3 regions of the Vibrio sp. Vb1574 genome follow, and region 2 is predicted to be linked to each of the others. Evidence: predicted binding sites of a transcription regulator. Region 2 holds the regulator's gene; each other region holds the start of a gene.

What was found. Region 2 encodes PurR, which represses purine synthesis genes. Its sites were predicted from a motif close to TNANGNAAACGTTTNCNTNA; they were not measured.
Region 1: the regulator PurR is predicted to act here: its motif matches at 1,993-2,012, upstream of R7O12_RS10090 (NupC/NupG family nucleoside CNT transporter).
Region 3: the regulator PurR is predicted to act here: its motif matches at 1,804-1,823, upstream of purL (phosphoribosylformylglycinamidine synthase).

The regions. Positions count from the first base shown of each region.
Region 1 is NZ_JAWOTC010000011.1:30,404-36,621, forward strand. It holds gene R7O12_RS10080 (lytic transglycosylase domain-containing protein) at 1-863, shown strand, start outside; gene R7O12_RS10085 (LysR family transcriptional regulator) at 951-1,895, shown strand; gene R7O12_RS10090 (NupC/NupG family nucleoside CNT transporter) at 2,153-3,352, shown strand; gene folD (bifunctional methylenetetrahydrofolate dehydrogenase/methenyltetrahydrofolate cyclohydrolase FolD) at 3,421-4,281, opposite strand; tRNA gene R7O12_RS10100 (tRNA-Arg) at 4,485-4,561, shown strand; gene R7O12_RS10105 (competence protein CoiA) at 4,759-5,547, opposite strand; gene R7O12_RS10110 (SAVED domain-containing protein) at 5,559-6,218, opposite strand, start outside.
Region 2 is NZ_JAWOTC010000059.1:2,504-8,721, forward strand. It holds gene R7O12_RS22410 (DUF2007 domain-containing protein) at 1-254, opposite strand, end outside; gene R7O12_RS22415 (TVP38/TMEM64 family protein) at 275-961, opposite strand; gene R7O12_RS22420 (TfoX/Sxy family DNA transformation protein) at 1,076-1,666, opposite strand; cyclic di-GMP riboswitch class I at 1,783-1,872, opposite strand; gene purR (HTH-type transcriptional repressor PurR) at 2,160-3,164, opposite strand; gene torD (molecular chaperone TorD) at 3,632-4,279, opposite strand; gene torR (two-component system response regulator TorR) at 4,546-5,256, shown strand; gene elyC (envelope biogenesis factor ElyC) at 5,329-6,114, opposite strand.
Region 3 is NZ_JAWOTC010000047.1:4,644-10,861, forward strand. It holds gene mltF (membrane-bound lytic murein transglycosylase MltF) at 88-1,665, opposite strand; gene purL (phosphoribosylformylglycinamidine synthase) at 1,965-5,858, shown strand; gene R7O12_RS20565 (DUF3622 domain-containing protein) at 6,153-6,218, shown strand, end outside.

The sequences.
Region 1 (6,218 bases), on a different contig from region 2:
ATAAAGGTATCTCAGAGCAGGTCATTAGTGCTGCTTTTGCTAATGTTGAGTACAAGCCGCGAGCAGTAAAAGCGGACCGAAACCAACCAGAAAAGAAACTGACATTGGATGAGTACATTCCTCGCGCGGTGCCTGAATGGAAGGTGAAGCAAGCCAGACAACTCTACAAAGAGCATTACACTGAGCTAAAGCGTATAGGCGATGAGTACGGTGTCCACCCGCGCTTTATTGTGGCACTTTGGGGAGTTGAAAGTAACTTTGGTAAGTTTACCGGCAACTTTAAAGTGATTGATGCACTATCCACAATGGCATTTGAAGGCCGTCGTGAAGAGTTTTTCCGTAAAGAGACCATGTCGGCACTGCAGATCCTCGATCAAGGCCATATTGAGCTAGAGAACTTTAAAGGCTCATGGGCTGGTGCGATGGGTCAATGCCAGTTTATGCCAAGCTCTTTCCTTCGTTTTGCTGCTGACGGCAACGGTGATGGTAAAAAAGACATATGGCAATCTGAAGCGGACGTGTTTGCATCAACCGCTAACTATTTGAGCAAGTCTGGTTGGGATGATAAATATACTTGGGGTCGCCAAGTTAAGGTTCCTAAAAATATTGATCGCAGCCTGGAAGGGCGCACGGCTGAAAAAGGCAAATACCTTCAAGAGTGGAGCCAATTAGGTATCACAAAATATGACGGTAGCCCGTTGCCAAAACTGGATGAAGACATCAAAGCATGGTTGATCATGCCGGACGACGAGAATGGTCGTACGTATCTGGTTTACAATAACTACAACGTATTGATGAAGTGGAACCGCTCTTACTACTTCGCACTTGCTGTGAGCCACTTGGCTGACCGCATTAAATACTGATCTGCCACAAACAATTCGGCATCCAGTCTTCAATACAAGGGCTCTTCGGAGCCCTTTGTTTTTTCTATAACCAAATCGAGGTAAAGCGTGTTATCTGAACGTGCCGCACAAATGGTGATTTTCTCCGCTCTTCTTAAACACAAAAGCTTCACAGCTGCTGCAAAGAGCTTAGGCGTGTCGGTGTCTCATGTGAGTAAACAGTTGAGTCAGTTAGAAGCGTCTCTTGGTATCAAGCTTGTTCAACGCACTACGCGAAGCTTTACGCCGACAGAGGCAGGGAAAACCTTTTTTCATCACTGTGAGCAAGTGGTACAAGCGGTGAGCAGCGCCACATTAGAGATGGAAACCCAGCGGGATGAAGTAGCAGGTTTGGTACGTCTTGGGTTGTCGCAATCATTTGGTACCTTACACATTATTCCAGCGATTCAAGAGTTACGCGAACTGTATCCTCAACTTCAAGTGGAAGTACATCTGTTTGACTATAAGGTCGATATGTTAGCCGAAGGGCTCGATTTATGGGTAACCAACAATGAGCATTTGCCTGAAGGTTACATTGCGCAGCGTTTGACGGATTGCCAGTTTGTTGTTGCGGCATCGCCAGATTACTTATTGAAACATGACACGCCAACAGAACCGGATGACCTATCTGCTCACAACTGCCTCATATACAGAAGCTGGGAGCGTGACTATACGGGGTGGGCGTTTACCAAAGATCAGCAAGAATTGAACGTAAAAGTCTCGGGTAACTATTCAGTAGATCTGGCAGAAGCCGTTCGGGATGCGGCTATTGCAGGTTGGGGTATTGCCTACCTTGCCACTTACTTGCTGGGGGATGAGTTTAGAACGGGTAAGTTAATACAGCTGTTACCTGACTGGAAAGCCAGCCAGTCGATGCCGTTTTATGCGGTATACCCAAGCCGCCAGCATATGCCAAAAAAAATATCCGCAGTGATTAACTTTATCAAACAGAAGATCGGCAACCCTTGTCATTGGGACCAACGTTTGGCACCTTACATCTCTATTCCTAAATAACAGGATCAATGACGTTGTAGAACGACACATAAGGTGATTCACTTCACAAAAATTTTTCCTGAACCAGAAACATATTTTCTATATGGAAATAATTAAAATAAGCAAACGTTTATCTTCAATAAATTCAATTGGTTATTTTGTTGGTCAGTTATTGGTCGCTTAAACTTTTCACACTGTTAACATCCTCAACTTGCAGCATTTTGAGTCCGCTATACAATCCGGTGCCTTCCATATCCCCCTTCTGTCGGATTCATTTTATGAACTCAATTATTGGTATCGTAGCCATACTATTCCTAGCATGGCTACTTTCTACAAATAGAAAAAATATAAAGCTGAGAACGGTGTCGTTTGCGTTTGCTTTGCAGGTACTGTTTGCGTTGTTGGTTTTATATGTACCAGCAGGAAGAGATGCGCTGAATTCAGTGAGCAGTGTTGTGTCGAATTTGATCAACTATGGTCAAGAGGGCATTGCGTTTTTATTCGGTAATTTGGCGACAGGGGGCTTCACCTTTGCGATCAATGTTCTGGGTATCATCGTTTTCTTCTCCTCTCTTATCTCAGGTCTTTATCACATTGGTGTGATGCCAAAAATCATTAACTTTATCGGTGGTGGTATTCAAAAGCTGCTGGGTATCGGTCGTGCTGAGTCTTTGTCTGCTACGGCGAATATCTTTGTTGGCACCATTGAAGCACCATTAATGGTAAAGCCTTACCTAAAACACATGACTGACTCGCAGTTCTTTGCAGTTATGACAGGTGGTTTAGCGTCAGTTGCTGGCGGAACGTTGGTTGGTTACGCATCACTGGGTGTCGACCTCAACTATCTTATTGCTGCTGCATTTATGTCAGCACCTGCCGGCTTGTTGATGGCAAAAATTTTAATGCCAGAAGATACGGATAAAGCAGCAGATATCGACATTAGCCAAGTTGAAATTCCACGTGCAACCAACGTAGTAGAAGCATTAGCCGATGGTGCCATGGCGGGTGTACGCATTGCTGTATCGGTCGGTGGTACGTTACTGGCGTTTATTAGTGTCATTGCAATGCTAAACGGCATGTTAGGCTGGATAGGTGATCTTATTGGGACACCATTAAGTTTTGAGCTCATCCTAGGTTTTGTGTTTGCGCCAGTCGCTTGGTTGTTGGGTATACCATGGCAAGAAGCAACCACAGCAGGCTCGCTGATTGGTAACAAGATTGTGGTGAATGAGTTCGTCGCTTTCATCCAGCTTGCAGAAGTGAAGTCTCAACTTAGTGAACACTCACAAGCAATCGTGACGTTTGCTTTGTGTGGCTTTGCAAACATCTCAAGCATGGCGATGCTGATTGGTGGGTTGGGCTCATTGGTACCAGAAAAGCGTGCATTTGTTTCTAAGCATGGTTTCCGTGCGATTATCGCTGGTGTCATGGCGAACTTAATGAGCGCTTCGATTGCGGGCGTGATTTTAAGTCTGTAATTGAAATAGATATCAACAATTAGCAAAAAGGCTCCTTGCGGAGCCTTTTTCGTATCTGAAGTTTTACGTTATTTGTCTGTGTGGAACTGTTCGCAAGCGAGCATCGTGTTCTCAATTAAACTTGCGACGGTCATTGGGCCAACGCCACCAGGAACAGGAGTAATAAAGCTCGCACTTTCACGTGCTTTGTCGTATTCCACGTCGCCAACTAGTTTGCCTGAATCAAGACGGTTAATACCGACATCGACCACCACTGCGCCTTTTTTAATCCACTCACCAGGGATGAAGTTAGGCTTACCAACCGCCACCACGACAACGTCAGCTTGACGCACATGACTCTCTAAGTCTTTGGTAAAACGGTGACATGTTGTTGTTGTGCAGCCCGCAAGCAGCAGCTCAAGTGTCATTGGACGACCAACAATGTTTGATGCACCAACCACAACCGCATGTTTACCACGTAGCTCAATGTTGTAACGGTCGAGTAGGGTAATTATGCCCTTTGGCGTGCAAGAGCGAAGCTTTGGAATACGCTGCGCAAGACGACCAACGTTGTAAGGATGGAAGCCATCCACGTCCTTCTCTGGGTGAATGCGCTCTAAAACATGTGTTGTGTCTATGCCCGCAGGAAGGGGTAATTGCACTAGAATGCCGTCAATTTCATCATCGTTGTTTAATTCATCAATCAGAGCTAGTAACTCTTCTTCTGAGCTAGACGCAGGAAGGTCAAAAGACTTAGAAACAAACCCAACTTCTTCACATGCGCGGCGTTTGCTACCAACATAAACCTGAGAAGCAGGATCTTCACCAACTAGAACCACTGCTAAACCAGGAGCACGTAGCCCAGCTTCAACACGTGCTTTAACACGTGCAGCCACTTCGGATCGAACAGTTTGGGAAATGAGAGTTCCGTCTATATTTTGAGCAGTCATGACTTTCCTTATAAATTAAGAAGGCAGATTATCTGCGGCGCATTGTCGCAGAATTTCTTGTTAACATCCATACGCAAACGTTTGCTTTGTGGTGTTTTTGAACATTAAGCGTTTTAATGGACTTTTTTTAGGCATTCAGATCAGAATGTTATGAAAACCCGTTGATTTACCCGTTTGAACTCGTATAATCCTGTCCCTGTAGCGCGCCCTTAGCTCAGCTGGATAGAGCACGTCCCTTCTAAGGATGTGGTCATTGGTTCGAATCCAATAGGGCGTGCCATATTCTATAAGGCCTGACAGCTTATTAAGTTGTCAGGCCTTTGTCGTTTTGGGTGTTTATAGTCGGCTAAGTAGTCGGTTAAGCTTGTAGCTTAATGTAATCATCTGTAATGAATATATAAGTTCGCTTTCTTCTCGCGGCTAGGTATTTGAGACTAAAAATGCAAATCAGCCCCACTGTGAGGCTGATTGATCTATTTAATTAGAGTTTTTCCTATAAAACACAATCATCTCACTGATTGAATTAAATTGGCTACCAACCTCTTTCCAAACACACTCTTCACAAAGAAGCCCTCGTCCATATCTTGCTGTTTTCTCACCACAGCATAGGCAGATAGGATCATTGGTCTTTATACTGTTTTCTGCAACCTCTGTATCTTCATATGGTTGTTCTATGGTTGACTGAGGCCAACGAAGCATTTCGACAAGTTCTTCCCAGTGTTTTAAAAGGTAGCTAAAAACACCTTCAGAGTTAAGAAGCCTGATAGGACTTTTAGTTGGGTAAAGATCGTTAGCCAACTTATGCGTATTTACTCTCAGGATAATGTCGATATCGTGAGGTACTGCTTCTGGTAGTAAATGAGGACTGCTCTCGAAAGGGATATCCATTACTACCGATATGTTAGAGGGTAAGTCTTTAGTGTATGCATCAACTTGAACTCCAGATTTGGTACATTCAACCTCCCATTGCACATCATTAAAATCCCACTCATCTAAATCAAAGTTAACTAGAGTTGGGAGCTGTTGCCTTATAATCAGTGCCAATGCAGTAACGGGGGAGAATTCACACTCAGAACTTGTTGTATTTTTATCGGTACGGTGTGCAAAGTGCCATTGGTTGATACTTCCCAACCTCGCAGTAACTGGGGTTCCACATGATAAACAATGACAGTTGCAATCATCACCACGCTCCACTTGCTCAATCCCCACTATTCGGTTTGAACTGTTACTGCGAGCGAAAGGCATAAGGACTTGAAATGAAGACATATAAAGACCTCTTATACGGCTTGCTCTAAGTCATCATTAAACTCAGTCAGTCTAATAGATGGCTCTGCGTGGGGTAAGTTAGTAATTGATACCCCCCAAGGGTAAGGGGTTTTGTTATCTTTTTCGTATTGGTAAATCGTAATGTGAGGAAGGTTCCGTCTGTCGTACGCTTGACCAAATTTGAATGCTACGCTGTTTTGAGAAGCTAATACGAGGTGTATATCGTTATAGCCTTCTTCCATGAGGTTTTTAACTTCTTCGATCAAATCATAAGCTAAACGACTTTGCTTTTTACTTGACCAGTGATTATCAAAACGCTTTTCCCTCAGTTTCAAATGTATCTGTGGCATCTTTGGAAAACAGAGGTCAATAGCTTTCTCATCAACAGGGTAAGAGAAAGATACAGCAAGAACGATAGATTCTTTGCTATCAGCATGCTTTATTGTCTTTTCAAACTTCTCATTGTCGTCACTAATAGGATCGAGTTCTTTCCAGCTTGATAGTTGTCGATCCCAGTCGAGCACTTCAATATGAGACTCATCATCCAACAAATATCCTGATAGGAAAGCAAAAGGAACAGGAACTAAACCACCATAAACAATGTGAAAATCTTCAGCAGCAACACTATTTCTTCGCTCTTCTATAGAGTGCTCTAGATTGAGGAATTTCTT
Region 2 (6,218 bases):
CATTTTGGGCATTGCCAATCTTGATACTCATGCCTATCGGATTGTTTTCGATATGCTTTTACTATTTCTTCAGCTTTCATCTTTTGTGCCGTGTCAAAAAGCCACACATAAGGATCGGTATCATCACCAAACGGCAGTTCTCCTTTTAAGCCGAAAATACCTTCTCCGCGAACTTCACAGTAAATTTGTTCCACTTTAAGCAGCTCACATACAATGTGTGCTTCTGCTGGGTTTTTAGCGATAAATATTTTCATCAAAATACCCACTTCACCAATTACGAGTTTTGCTGACTTGGTGTCGGCCTTACTTTATTCATAACCCATTTAGTGATGATTGGAAATAGTCCCAATAGCGCAAAAGACGCTAATACTGCGGGTGAAACAATGCCCGATAGGCTTTCAATTGTTGCTAATTGAGTACCTGCATTCAGATATACGGCTGTGCCTGGCAGCATACCTATTTGGCTAGTGAGATAAAATCGACCTACAGACATCGGTGTTAAGCCCATCAGTAAGTTGATTAGAAAGAAAGGGAATACAGGGATTAGACGCAAGGAAAATAGATAAAAAGCTCCGTCTTTTTCGACACCTTGATTAATTGCGTTGAGTTTATTTCCGAATTTGTTTTGTACCCAGTCACGCAATAAGTATCGGCTGCTCAAGAAGGCCAGTGTTGCCCCCATAGTGCTAGCGAAAGAAACCAGTAGCAAGCTTGTCCAAAAACCAAATAAGGCTGCACCAAGTAAGGTGACTACTGCCGCTCCTGGGATAGAAAAAGCGGTAATTGCAATGTAGGTAAAAAAGTAAATCGCAGCCGAGAATACAAAATTCTGATCGATGTATGTAGTTAGTGCTTCTTGTTGGGCTTTTGCATTCTCTAAGGTTAAATACTGGCCAAAGTTAATACCTAAAAAGACGATAGCCGCTAGTAGGATGAGACCTAATATCAGTTTCTTATTCATAATTTTGATTCCAATTTGGGATATATGTAATAAGACAGTAGGAAAACCGAAAAAATTTCACAAAAAAACCGCAGATTAGACTGCGGTTTTACAAGATAGTTTTTAGGCCGACTTTTATTGGAGGCCGTTCATCAACTCATCTCGGCGAGCTTGAGGTACCACACTCCAATGAGTGCCGTTGATAGCACCTTCTAGTGCCCATAGCAACTCAATGTTGACGGTTGCAGAGTGCGTATCTCTTATCGCTTTATAGGCGTTAAGCGCACCTTCCTCTTCAAGCTTCTCTACGGATTCGATGCCGGCTTTTTTTAGCATGCGCTCGGTAGCCAGTCGTAAGTTAGGCAAATCTTTCAAACGGTTAGGCTTTGTACTTGCTTGCTGTTCTTTCTCAAGCTTTGCCTTTTTCAATGATTGATTCGCTACTTCGATTAAGCGTTCGCTTGATTCCCATAAATCGCTGGAAATAGCGTAGTACTTTGTAACGACTGGAAAGCCACGTTTTTTATAAACGTAAGGCTTTAGCCCTTGTTTCTCGAAGTCAGATGAAGTTTTTTGGTCTGCTCTGATATGAAGCTGATTGTTTACCACTAGTGCAAACATTGTTTCATCAGCGAATAGTCCGAAGCCACCAAACATTGAGCGCGACTTGATATTACCAAGTGCCTCAAATAGCTTCATAGAGTCTTTGAGTATCGGTTTATCCATGTTTTGTTATCTCGGTGTAATTAATATTACGCCACCAAAAGTCAGGTCCGAGAGAGTAGCAAACATGCGTAAAAACAATGTCATTACAGAGTAAAGTCATTGCTTACACACTTGCCATCGGTAACCCCGCTACCTTCCATATCGTAATATGGTTCAGGCCGGAGGCTTTGCGTCCCACTCTTTCGAATGGTTTGCCCTGTGCGTGACACAATGAGCATACTTCTTATATTGAATTAACATCACGGTTTAGCGTTAAAAGTGTGATTTCGGTTCAATAAAAATGATAGATTGAATGCTCTATTTTGCATATGGAAAGGTGCAAATTGGCCTTTGAAAAGGAGTTCTTAATATATATTACATTTATATAAAACAGGGAGTTAACGTTAGTCAATTGTTATTAGAGTGGTGTGAAGTATTAGAGAATGCTTAATTTTTCCAAAAAAATAAGCGCCCCTGTAGAGCGCTTATTTAACACGGTTAAATACAGTGAAATTTAGTTCATTTTTTTCACAGTATTTCGAATTACAAGCTCAGGTTGCATCTCGAAAATTCGTTTTTCGTGTTCTTTATCTTTGATACGCTCAAGTAGAATTTCGAATGCATTTTTACCAACACGACGTTTAGGTTGGTGGATAGTCGTTAGCGGTGGAGAGAAGTATTCTGCAAGCTCGATGTTGTCGTAGCCGATCACTGAAATATCTTCAGGAATTTTGATCCCGTTTTGTTGCAAGCGGCTCATTAGGCCTAGAGCCATTGTGTCGTTAAAACAGAATACCGCCGTCGGGCGCTTGTCCATTGCGGTAATTTTATCTGCAACTAATACGGCCGTATCACATTCAAAGTTACCTTCAAGGATCCAGTCTTCATTTACAGCTAGGTTCGCTTCGCTCATTGCGCGACGGAAACCTGCAATGCGCTCTTGGCAAGCAAGCTTTTCAAAATGACCGCTTAGACAAGCGATATCCGTATGACCATTGTCAATCAGATGTTTGGTTGCAATGTAGCCACCTTCTTCTGAGTTATCCATGATCTTGTCTGCTTGTGAGCTCTCTGGGCCCCAATCCATGACCACTTTAGGAATGTCCGCATGACGGTCAAGCATCTCTTTTAGTTCTTCGGTTAAGTCAGAACACATCACTAGGATGCCATCAACGCGCTTTTCAGCCAGCATACGAATGTAATCGCGTTGTTTTTCGTAAATCCCGCCTGTGTTACATAAAATCAGAGTATAGCCTTGGCGGTAACAGTAGCTCTCAACGCCATCAATCACTTCTGAGAAAAATAGGTTAGTTGATTGAGTTACTAACATGCCAATCGTACGAGTTGAGTTGCATTTTAGGCTGCGTGCAACGGCACTTGGCGCGTAATTCAGCTCGTCAACGGCTTTCATTACTTTTTCTTGCGTTGCTTCTGCAACGAAACGCGTTTTATTGATAACGTGCGAAACTGTCGTAGTGGAAACGCCGGCTAAGCGAGCAACGTCTTTTATCGTGGCCATAAATGGTGTCCTGTATCGAGCTACTGAAATATGTCGTATTGGATGTACCTGATGCTCTAATGGTTTCACACCTAGCAATATAAAATTGGCGCTAAGTGTCTCGGCAGCGGTTGATCCAAGTGCGACAAAAGGGTGCGTAGCAGCATCGGTCGATGAATTTTATCTTTTTTCTATCTGATGAGAAATTGCCATCAACCTGTTAAGAAAACACAAAAACCGCTATATTTCAGCGGTTTACATATAAATCATATTTAATCGTTTGCGCTCACATTTTAGCCCTATGTGGACTGACTAGCAATGTTTTCAGCACGAGATTTGTGTATTTGAAGTCACATTTTGACTGCTAAATAACCAAGCGTCTTTGCGCTAAGTTAAGGCAAACGAATATTATACCCAAGTTACTTACAATTGGTCACTTTCGGCATACAGGAAGCCCGATAGGCAGGCTCCCTAAAAATAGGCGGCAATTATTCACCAAGAAGGTAGGCGCTGTCTAGTTTACAAAATGCAACTAATAGTTTCGCGACACTCGAGTAAAATCCAAATTCGTCGAATTGTTTACATTTGTCTGAAAACTGAGGTAACCAAGACATCAATTGTTGCTGGATAAAGTCGTTTTGTTTAACGAAGGCTTCTTCCATGTGTTTTTCTTGTTCAAGCTCGTTTGAGCGGATAATCATGTTCCCGAGAAAGTCGAGCTCAACGGCTAAGTGATCCGCAGGTTCCTTTAGGTTTTCGTCTACTTGAACGCCAAATTCAGCCATCAACTTTTCCATTTCCTCAGCTGGCTTGTCATTCAGTAAACCTGATTCACCAATGTATATGGATGCGTAAGGAAGAGCGCCGTATTTTTCTGTCTTCAAAAACAGTTCACAAAAGTCAGCTGCAAGCTCTAGTTGTGCATCTTCACGATCTTGTAACCGATTCAATGCATCAACTAGGCTATCAACGGCTGGTTTTAGCGACTCATTTTCACCTAAACCTGCGAGAAAACTGCGAATTTCAACACTGTGATAGGCTTCCAATTCTTTCTCTGTTAGTTCTTTTGCGAACAAGCTCGAAAACCACCAGTAAATTTCAGCGCGTTTTTCATTAAAAGCTTTCACTTCTTGCATTTTGGGCTCCTGAATGATGCTTCAAGTCATGCATCACAAAGTCAATTAGGGATATCCCCTAAGTGTAATCAATTAAAATGAATAGCAGTAACTATAATTGTTATGTTTTATGGTCAAAAATGACCGTTTATTAATAGCAATGGGCAAGCTTGTTTTGAATCAATAAAAACGCTAAATCTTGCGTTTTAATGTATCTATGACTAGAAATGTTACTAGTTATGAATAGAATACGTCTTGGATAATAAGAAGACAGAAAAGTGGTGTAAATGAGCTATCACGTATTAGTCGTAGAAGATGATGTTGTAACTCGTAGTAAGCTTGCGGGATATTTCCAAAATGAGGGCTACCAAGTCAGCGAAGCAGAGAGTGGCGCAGAAATGCGTGAAGTTTTGCAAGCGGGCGATGTAGACCTGATCATGCTGGATATTAACCTGCCTGGTGAAGACGGCCTGATGCTTACTCGTGAGTTACGTAGCCAATCGGATATTGGTATCATATTAGTAACAGGACGCACGGATAGCATTGATAAAATCGTAGGCCTAGAAATGGGTGCTGACGATTATGTGACAAAACCTTTTGAACTGAGAGAGCTGTTAGTTCGCGTTAAAAACTTGCTGTGGCGTATTTCAGCGGCGCGCAGTGGCAGCTCGAAAGCGAATGAAACCAGTGAAGAGCACATTGTGCGCTTTGGGGAGTGGACATTCGACATTCAACGTCGCGCACTTAGCCGCAACGGTGAGCCAGTAAAACTAACTAAAGCAGAGTATGAACTTTTGGTGGCATTATCGTCTTATCCTAACCAGGTGTTAAGTCGTGAGCGTATTTTGAACATGATCAGCCATCGAGTGGATGCGCCGAATGACCGCACCATTGATGTTCTTATTCGACGTATGCGCGCAAAAATGGAGTTCGATCCTAAGAACCCACAGATTTTTGTAACGGTACACGGCGAAGGCTATATGTTTGCTGGTGACTAGTTGGAACATAACTCAATCGTAAAAAGAAAAAGGAGAGCTTCGGCTCTCCTTTTTTGTGGCTTCAAGATAATACTAGTTTGCTTCAACCATTGGTGTTTGGCCGACAGTATCACGCAACCTTTGCCAAATACTGCCCAAGTACTCATGCCAATAAAGCTCTGTTTGTTCTAAGTAACGCGCTTTAGGTGAGTATTTATCCCAAGGTTGACTTATCTCGCTAATAGCTAAGAAGTTGGTCGGGGCTGGGATTGGTTTAATGCCTGCTGCGTTGAACTCATACAATGCACGGCTCATGTGACTCGCAGAAGTGACTAACACAATCTCCTTTTGTTGAACGAATGCAGCCGCTTGACGCGCCTCTTCCCACGTATCTTTCGCATCTTCTAATAAAATGATATCGGATTTCGCGACTCCCAACGCAAGGGCAACGTTCGCCATCATTCGCGCGTGGCTAATTTCAGATCCGCCAGCATAGCCGGATAAGATTAATTTCGCGCCTGGATACATTCTTAAAATACGAATGCCCTCAGTTAAGCGCATTAATGCTGCACGGCTTAACTGCGAGGTGGGTGGAATTTCGTCATCGATAACATGACCATTCCCTAAAACCATCACGTAGTCGATGGTGCCAGAAACTGGCAAAAAGGCTTTATGCTCTCGCTCTAACGGCATAAGAAGCTTGGTTGAAACAGGTTGGAAGGCAACAAGAAAAATGCCAACAAAAGAGAATAGAACAACGAAGCAGCCAGTTTTACGTTTTGTAGTAAAACTAATGAGAGCAAGACCCAACAAGCCTATCAGCAGCAATGCCGGAAGGGGCATAAGCATGGCTGACACTACTTTTTTCAGCTCAAACATACATAAATAGTCCGAAAAAACATCAATTGATAATAAAAATGAGGGTATCCCTCTTTATTCCTGCTTTCCTTGTGCCAGAATAGCGGCACAATCCGTTATGATAA
Region 3 (6,218 bases), on a different contig from region 2:
GAATATTGGAGTCTAGATAAGTTTTCGTTAGGACTCAACAAAAATGACGAGCTTCATAGGCTCGTCATTTTCTAGTTTACCGCGGGTTTATTCTTCAATGCTTTCTTGTTCGGTGTCTTCTTCAACCGTGACGTCAGAAGCGCCAGAGACTTGTTCTACGACGGTCTCTACTGCGCCCGATATCAAAATGTCGGGGTTGAGCGGCGGAATCACTTGCAAGTCATCGCTATTCTCATCAATCGCTGGCTGTTGGCTGACATGACCAATGATGGATTGGTAGTAACGTCGAATATTTTCTACGTAATTACGCGCTTCATCGCCTCTGGCGTACCCATAGCGAGTTTGGCTGTAATAGCGCTTCTGACGCAGTAAAGGCAGCCTATCTTTTACATCGGCCCAAGCGTTCGGATCGCCACCTTGTGCTTTGGTGAGTCGTCGTGCGTCCATCATGTGGCCGTAACCAATATTGTATGAAGCTAACGCAAACCATATTTTTTCATGCTCGTTGATGCTATCAGGCACGCGACCTACAATGCGACGTAAGTACTCGACACCACCACGAACAGATTGCTCAGGGTCTAAACGGTTTGTTACCCCGACGCTTTTCGCTGTTGGCAGAGTAAGCATCATCATCCCCCTAACACCCGTTGGCGATTTTGCTGTTGGTTTCCAATGTGACTCTTGATAAGCCAATGCTGCAATTAATCGCCAGTCGAACTCTTCGCTGTATTTTTGGAATAAAGGTGCCCATTTAGGCAATTTGTCATCCAGAGCTCGAATGAATGCGCGAGTATCAACGTAGTCAAATGCTTCAATATGACCAATGTACTTTTCTTCGAGGGTGGACAGTTCTCCTGATTGTTTGATGTTACCGAAAAACTCTATCAGCATTGCATACAAGCTTTCGTCTTCAGAACGTCGAGTAAACCAAGACACAGGTTGATCTTCTGTAAGTTCGAACGCGAGCGCAAGATCGGGGTAAAGGCGTTGAGCTAGGGAAAGTTCCACCGAATCAGTCACAGTAAAACGTAACTCACCCTTCGATACGTATTTGAGTAAGTCTCTCGTGTCAGCATCACCAACAATTTCAAACTGAAGTTCTGGATACTGCTTCTTTAACGCTGTTAGGGTCGGAACATATTGCGATTGTTCAACGATCTTTAATGTTTGAGCGCCTGCATTTGTATCTTCGTCGGACTCGTCGTCTTTCGAGGCTTGGTATTCAATGAGTTGTTCGATATCACGTGGTCGAAGTTGCCCTTTTTTATATACCACTTGTTGGCTTACATAATAATAGGCAGGGCCTGGTCTAAATCGTTTGACTGCTTGTGACGTTTGATTTAAACCCGTAGCGATGATATCGATATCTCCTTTCTTAAGAGCAGGAAAAAGCTCAGCTTGGCGAAAGGCTGGTTTAATCTCGAGTTTGACGCCGAGCTGCTCCGCAAACTGACGCGCCAATTCGTAATCCAACCCTGCGGGACCATCGGGTCCTATGTAGTAGGAAAGCTGATTGTTTAGCGTGCCAACACGAAGCACACCACGTTCTTGAATTTTTTCAAATTCACTTTTGGGCTCCGACTCAATCTGGCAAGCAGAGAGCAAAAGAACAGAAACTAAAATTAGAGCACTGCGCTTGAGCCGGTTGAAGTGACTTATTTGCATTAATAGGTACATCTTGGAAAATTTCTATTTGCCTTTATATCAAAGCGAGCTCATGGGGCAAAGTGAATCACACACTTATAACGTGACATTGTGTGTTTTATCGACATTTTAGTTGTAATTCAAATTTGACAAAAAAAATGACGCAAACGGTTGCTTTTGGTGTTACATCACAAAAACAATTACTATATAATGCGCTCGCAATGACGAGGTGGAATCGGCATAGGTTCGACAGGGCTTATTTTAAGTGTCTGAATTTATTCCAATATCACCTTAATCAATTGCATAAGAGACCTAAGCACATGAGAATTTTGCGTGGCTCCCCAGCTCTTTCTGAGTTTCGTGTTAATAAACTACTGGAACTTTGTCGTGAACAAGATCTGCCTGTAACTGGCATTTATGCCGAGTTTATGCACTTTGCCGATCTAAAGTCAGACCTTGATGACCAAGAGTTAGAAAAACTTGAAAAGTTACTAACTTACGGCCCAACCATCGAAGAGCATGAGCCTGAAGGTCTTCTACTTCTTGTCACGCCTCGTCCTGGCACTATCTCGCCTTGGTCTTCTAAATCTACCGATATCGCTGTTAACTGTGGTCTGGAGAAAGTGAAACGTCTAGAGCGTGGTACGGCTTATTATGTCGAATCTTCAGTTGTTCTCTCAGAAGCTCAAGCTGACGCTGTTAAAGCGTTAATTCACGACCGCATGATGGAAACAGTATTCACAGAATTTGAAGCCGCATCAGCATTATTTACTGTTGCAGAGCCTAAGCCTGTCGCACATGTTGATATCTTAGCTGGCGGTCGTCTTGCGCTTGAAGAGGCAAACGTTTCCCTTGGCTTGGCACTCGCAGAAGATGAAATTGATTACTTGGTAGAGAACTTTACTAAGCTTGGGCGTAACCCAAACGACATTGAATTGATGATGTTTGCTCAGGCGAACTCAGAGCATTGTCGCCACAAAATTTTTAACGCAGATTGGACTATCGACGGGGTAGATCAACCTAAGTCTTTGTTCAAAATGATCAAAAACACTTTTGAAACGACACCTGACTATGTGCTGTCTGCATACAAAGACAACGCAGCCGTTATGACAGGTTCTAAAGCGGGGCGTTTCTTCCCTGACCCTAAATCTCGTCAATACACGTACCACCATGAAGATACGCACATCTTGATGAAGGTAGAAACGCACAACCACCCAACGGCAATCTCTCCATGGCCGGGCGCATCGACTGGCTCAGGCGGTGAAATCCGTGACGAAGGCGCGACGGGTATCGGCGGTAAGCCAAAAGCGGGTCTGGTTGGCTTTACAACCTCTAACTTACGTATTCCTGGTTTTGAACAGCCATGGGAAACCGACTTCGGCAAGCCGGGTCGTATTGTAAATGCGTTAGACATCATGCTTGAAGGCCCTCTAGGCGGCGCGGCATTCAACAACGAATTTGGTCGTCCAAATCTATTGGGTTACTTCCGTACTTACGAAGAAAAAGTCACTTCTCATGCGGGTGAAGAAATTCGTGGTTACCACAAACCAATCATGATTGCTGGTGGTATGGGTAACATCCGCGATGAACACGTACAGAAGAAAGAGATCCCTGTGGGTGCGAGCCTAATCGTACTTGGTGGTCCGGCAATGAACATCGGTCTTGGTGGTGGCGCGGCATCTTCCATGGCATCTGGTCAGTCAGCAGAAGATCTGGACTTCGCTTCGGTACAGCGTGAAAACCCAGAGATGGAACGTCGCTGTCAGGAAGTGATCGACCGTTGTTGGCAGTTAGGCGACGATAACCCAATCGCATTTATCCACGATGTGGGTGCAGGCGGTATCTCTAACGCATTGCCTGAACTTGTCGACGACGGTGAGCGTGGCGGTAAGTTCCAATTACGCGATGTACCAAACGATGAGCCGGGCATGAGCCCACTGGAAATCTGGTGTAACGAATCACAGGAACGTTACGTTCTAGCGGTAGCGCCAGAAAACATGGAAGCATTCGACGCCATCTGTAAGCGTGAACGCGCACCGTATGCAGTGGTGGGTGTGGCGACAGAAGAGCGTCATCTAACGCTAGAAGATTCTCACTTCGACAATACGCCAATCGATATGCCAATGGATATCCTGCTTGGTAAGCCACCGAAGATGCACCGTGACGCAACCACACTAAAAGTGGAAAGCCCTGCCATTGTTCGTGATGGTATTGAGCTCAATGAAGCGGTGGATCGCGTACTTCGTCTTCCTGCTGTTGCAGAAAAAACATTCCTAATTACTATCGGTGACCGAACAGTAACGGGTCTGGTTGCTCGTGATCAAATGGTTGGTCCTTGGCAGGTACCAGTAGCAAACTGCGCAGTAACAGCGGCAAGCTACGACACTTACCATGGCGAAGCAATGTCGATGGGTGAGCGCACGCCAGTGGCATTACTAGACTTTGGAGCATCGGCTCGCCTAGCCGTTGGTGAGTCACTAACGAACATTGCGGCAACAGACATCGGTGATATTAAACACATTAAACTGTCTGCGAACTGGATGTCTCCAGCGGGTCACCCAGGTGAAGATGCGGGTCTTTACGAAGCAGTGAAAGCGGTTGGTGAAGAATTGTGTCCTGCGTTAGGTTTGACTATCCCAGTTGGTAAAGACTCCATGTCGATGAAAACCAAGTGGGAAGAAAACGGCGAGAGCAAAGAAGTCACTTCTCCACTGTCGTTAGTTATCACGGCATTTGGCCGTGTGGAAGACGTACGTAAGACCGTGACTCCACAACTACGCACTGACAAAGGAAAGACTTCTCTAGTTCTTGTTGACTTGGGTAACGGCAAAAACCGCTTAGGTGCGACAGCATTGGCACAAGTATACAAACAGCTGGGTGACAAACCTGCTGACGTAGATAATGCAGAGCAGCTAAAAGGCTTCTTTGATGCAATGCAAGCGTTAGTACGTGATGACAAGCTAGTGGCTTACCACGATAAAGGCGACGGCGGTCTGTTTGTTACACTGGCTGAGATGGCATTCGCGGGTCACTGTGGCGTAAAAGCGAACATCGCAGAGCTGGGTGACGATGCGCTGGCCGTTCTATTTAACGAAGAGCTAGGTGCGGTTGTTCAAGTTAAGAATGATGATCTAGATTCAGTTCTATCTACTCTGGCGGCAAACGGCTTAGAGGCATGCTCACATGTGATTGGTTCTGTTGAAGCTTCAGACGACTTTGTTATCACTTCTGGTGATGCAGTTGTGCTTGAACGTTCACGTACCGAACTACGCGTTATCTGGGCTGAAACAACGCATAAGATGCAAAGCCTACGTGATAACCCAGCGTGTGCAGACCAAGAGCACGAAGCTAAGAAAGACAACTCTGACCCGGGTCTAAACGTTAAGCTCAGCTTCGACGTAAATGAAGACGTTGCAGCACCGTACATTGCGAAAGGTGCTAAACCTAAGATGGCAATTCTACGTGAGCAGGGCGTTAACTCCCACGTCGAAATGGCAGCAGCGTTTGACAGAGCAGGCTTTGAAGCAACCGACATCCATATGAGCGATATCCTAACAGGCCAAGCGGTACTGGATGAATACCATGGCCTAGTAGCTTGTGGTGGCTTCTCTTACGGCGACGTACTAGGTGCGGGTGAAGGTTGGGCTAAGTCTATCCTGTTTAACGCACAAGCACGTGAGCAGTTCCAAGCGTTCTTCAACCGTGAAGAGACGTTCTCTTTAGGTGTGTGTAACGGCTGTCAGATGCTGTCGAACTTGAAAGAACTGATCCCTGGTGCAGACTTGTGGCCACGTTTTGTTCGCAACGAATCTGAGCGTTTTGAAGCGCGCTTTAGCCTAGTCGAAGTACAGAAATCTGATTCTGTATTCTTCGACGGCATGGCTGGTTCGCGCATGCCAATCGCGGTTTCCCACGGAGAAGGGCGTGTAGAAGTACGTGATACAGAGCACCTAGCAGCGATTGAAGCATCAGGTACGGTTGCGGTTCGTTACGTGGATAACCTCGGTAACCCAACACAACAATACCCGAACAACCCGAATGGTTCGCCAAACGCGATTACCGGTTTAACAACAGCAGACGGTCGCGTAACTATCATGATGCCTCACCCAGAGCGCGTATTCCGCACAGTTGCAAATTCTTGGGCTCCGGAAGGTTGGGGTGAAAATGGCGCTTGGATGCGTATGTTCCAAAATGCCCGTAAGAATATCGGTTAATTAACCAAGGTTAATCTAGCTTAAGTAAAGCGTTGGTTGAGAGACCAGCGCTTTCTTTTTTCTTATCACTCTTTTTTCTTCGTCGCTCTTTCTAGTGACTTGGCGAAACGTTGCTTTGTTCTGCCTCTTCTTTGTCATCTATTATCTAGCGTAAAAAACTTGCAGCGTTTAGATTACTTTTATGCTCTAATACCGCGCTTACCAAGGGATGGTGTTAAACAGCTCAGCTTAGATGGAGTTATCAAGTTGACCGAATCCCTGATTGATCCCTAAATCCCTTAGGAAATGAAAGAAATGTCTAAGAATCCAAAATTTGCTATCCGCGTCACTGAAAAACGTAACGGCTGGAGCGCAGAAATC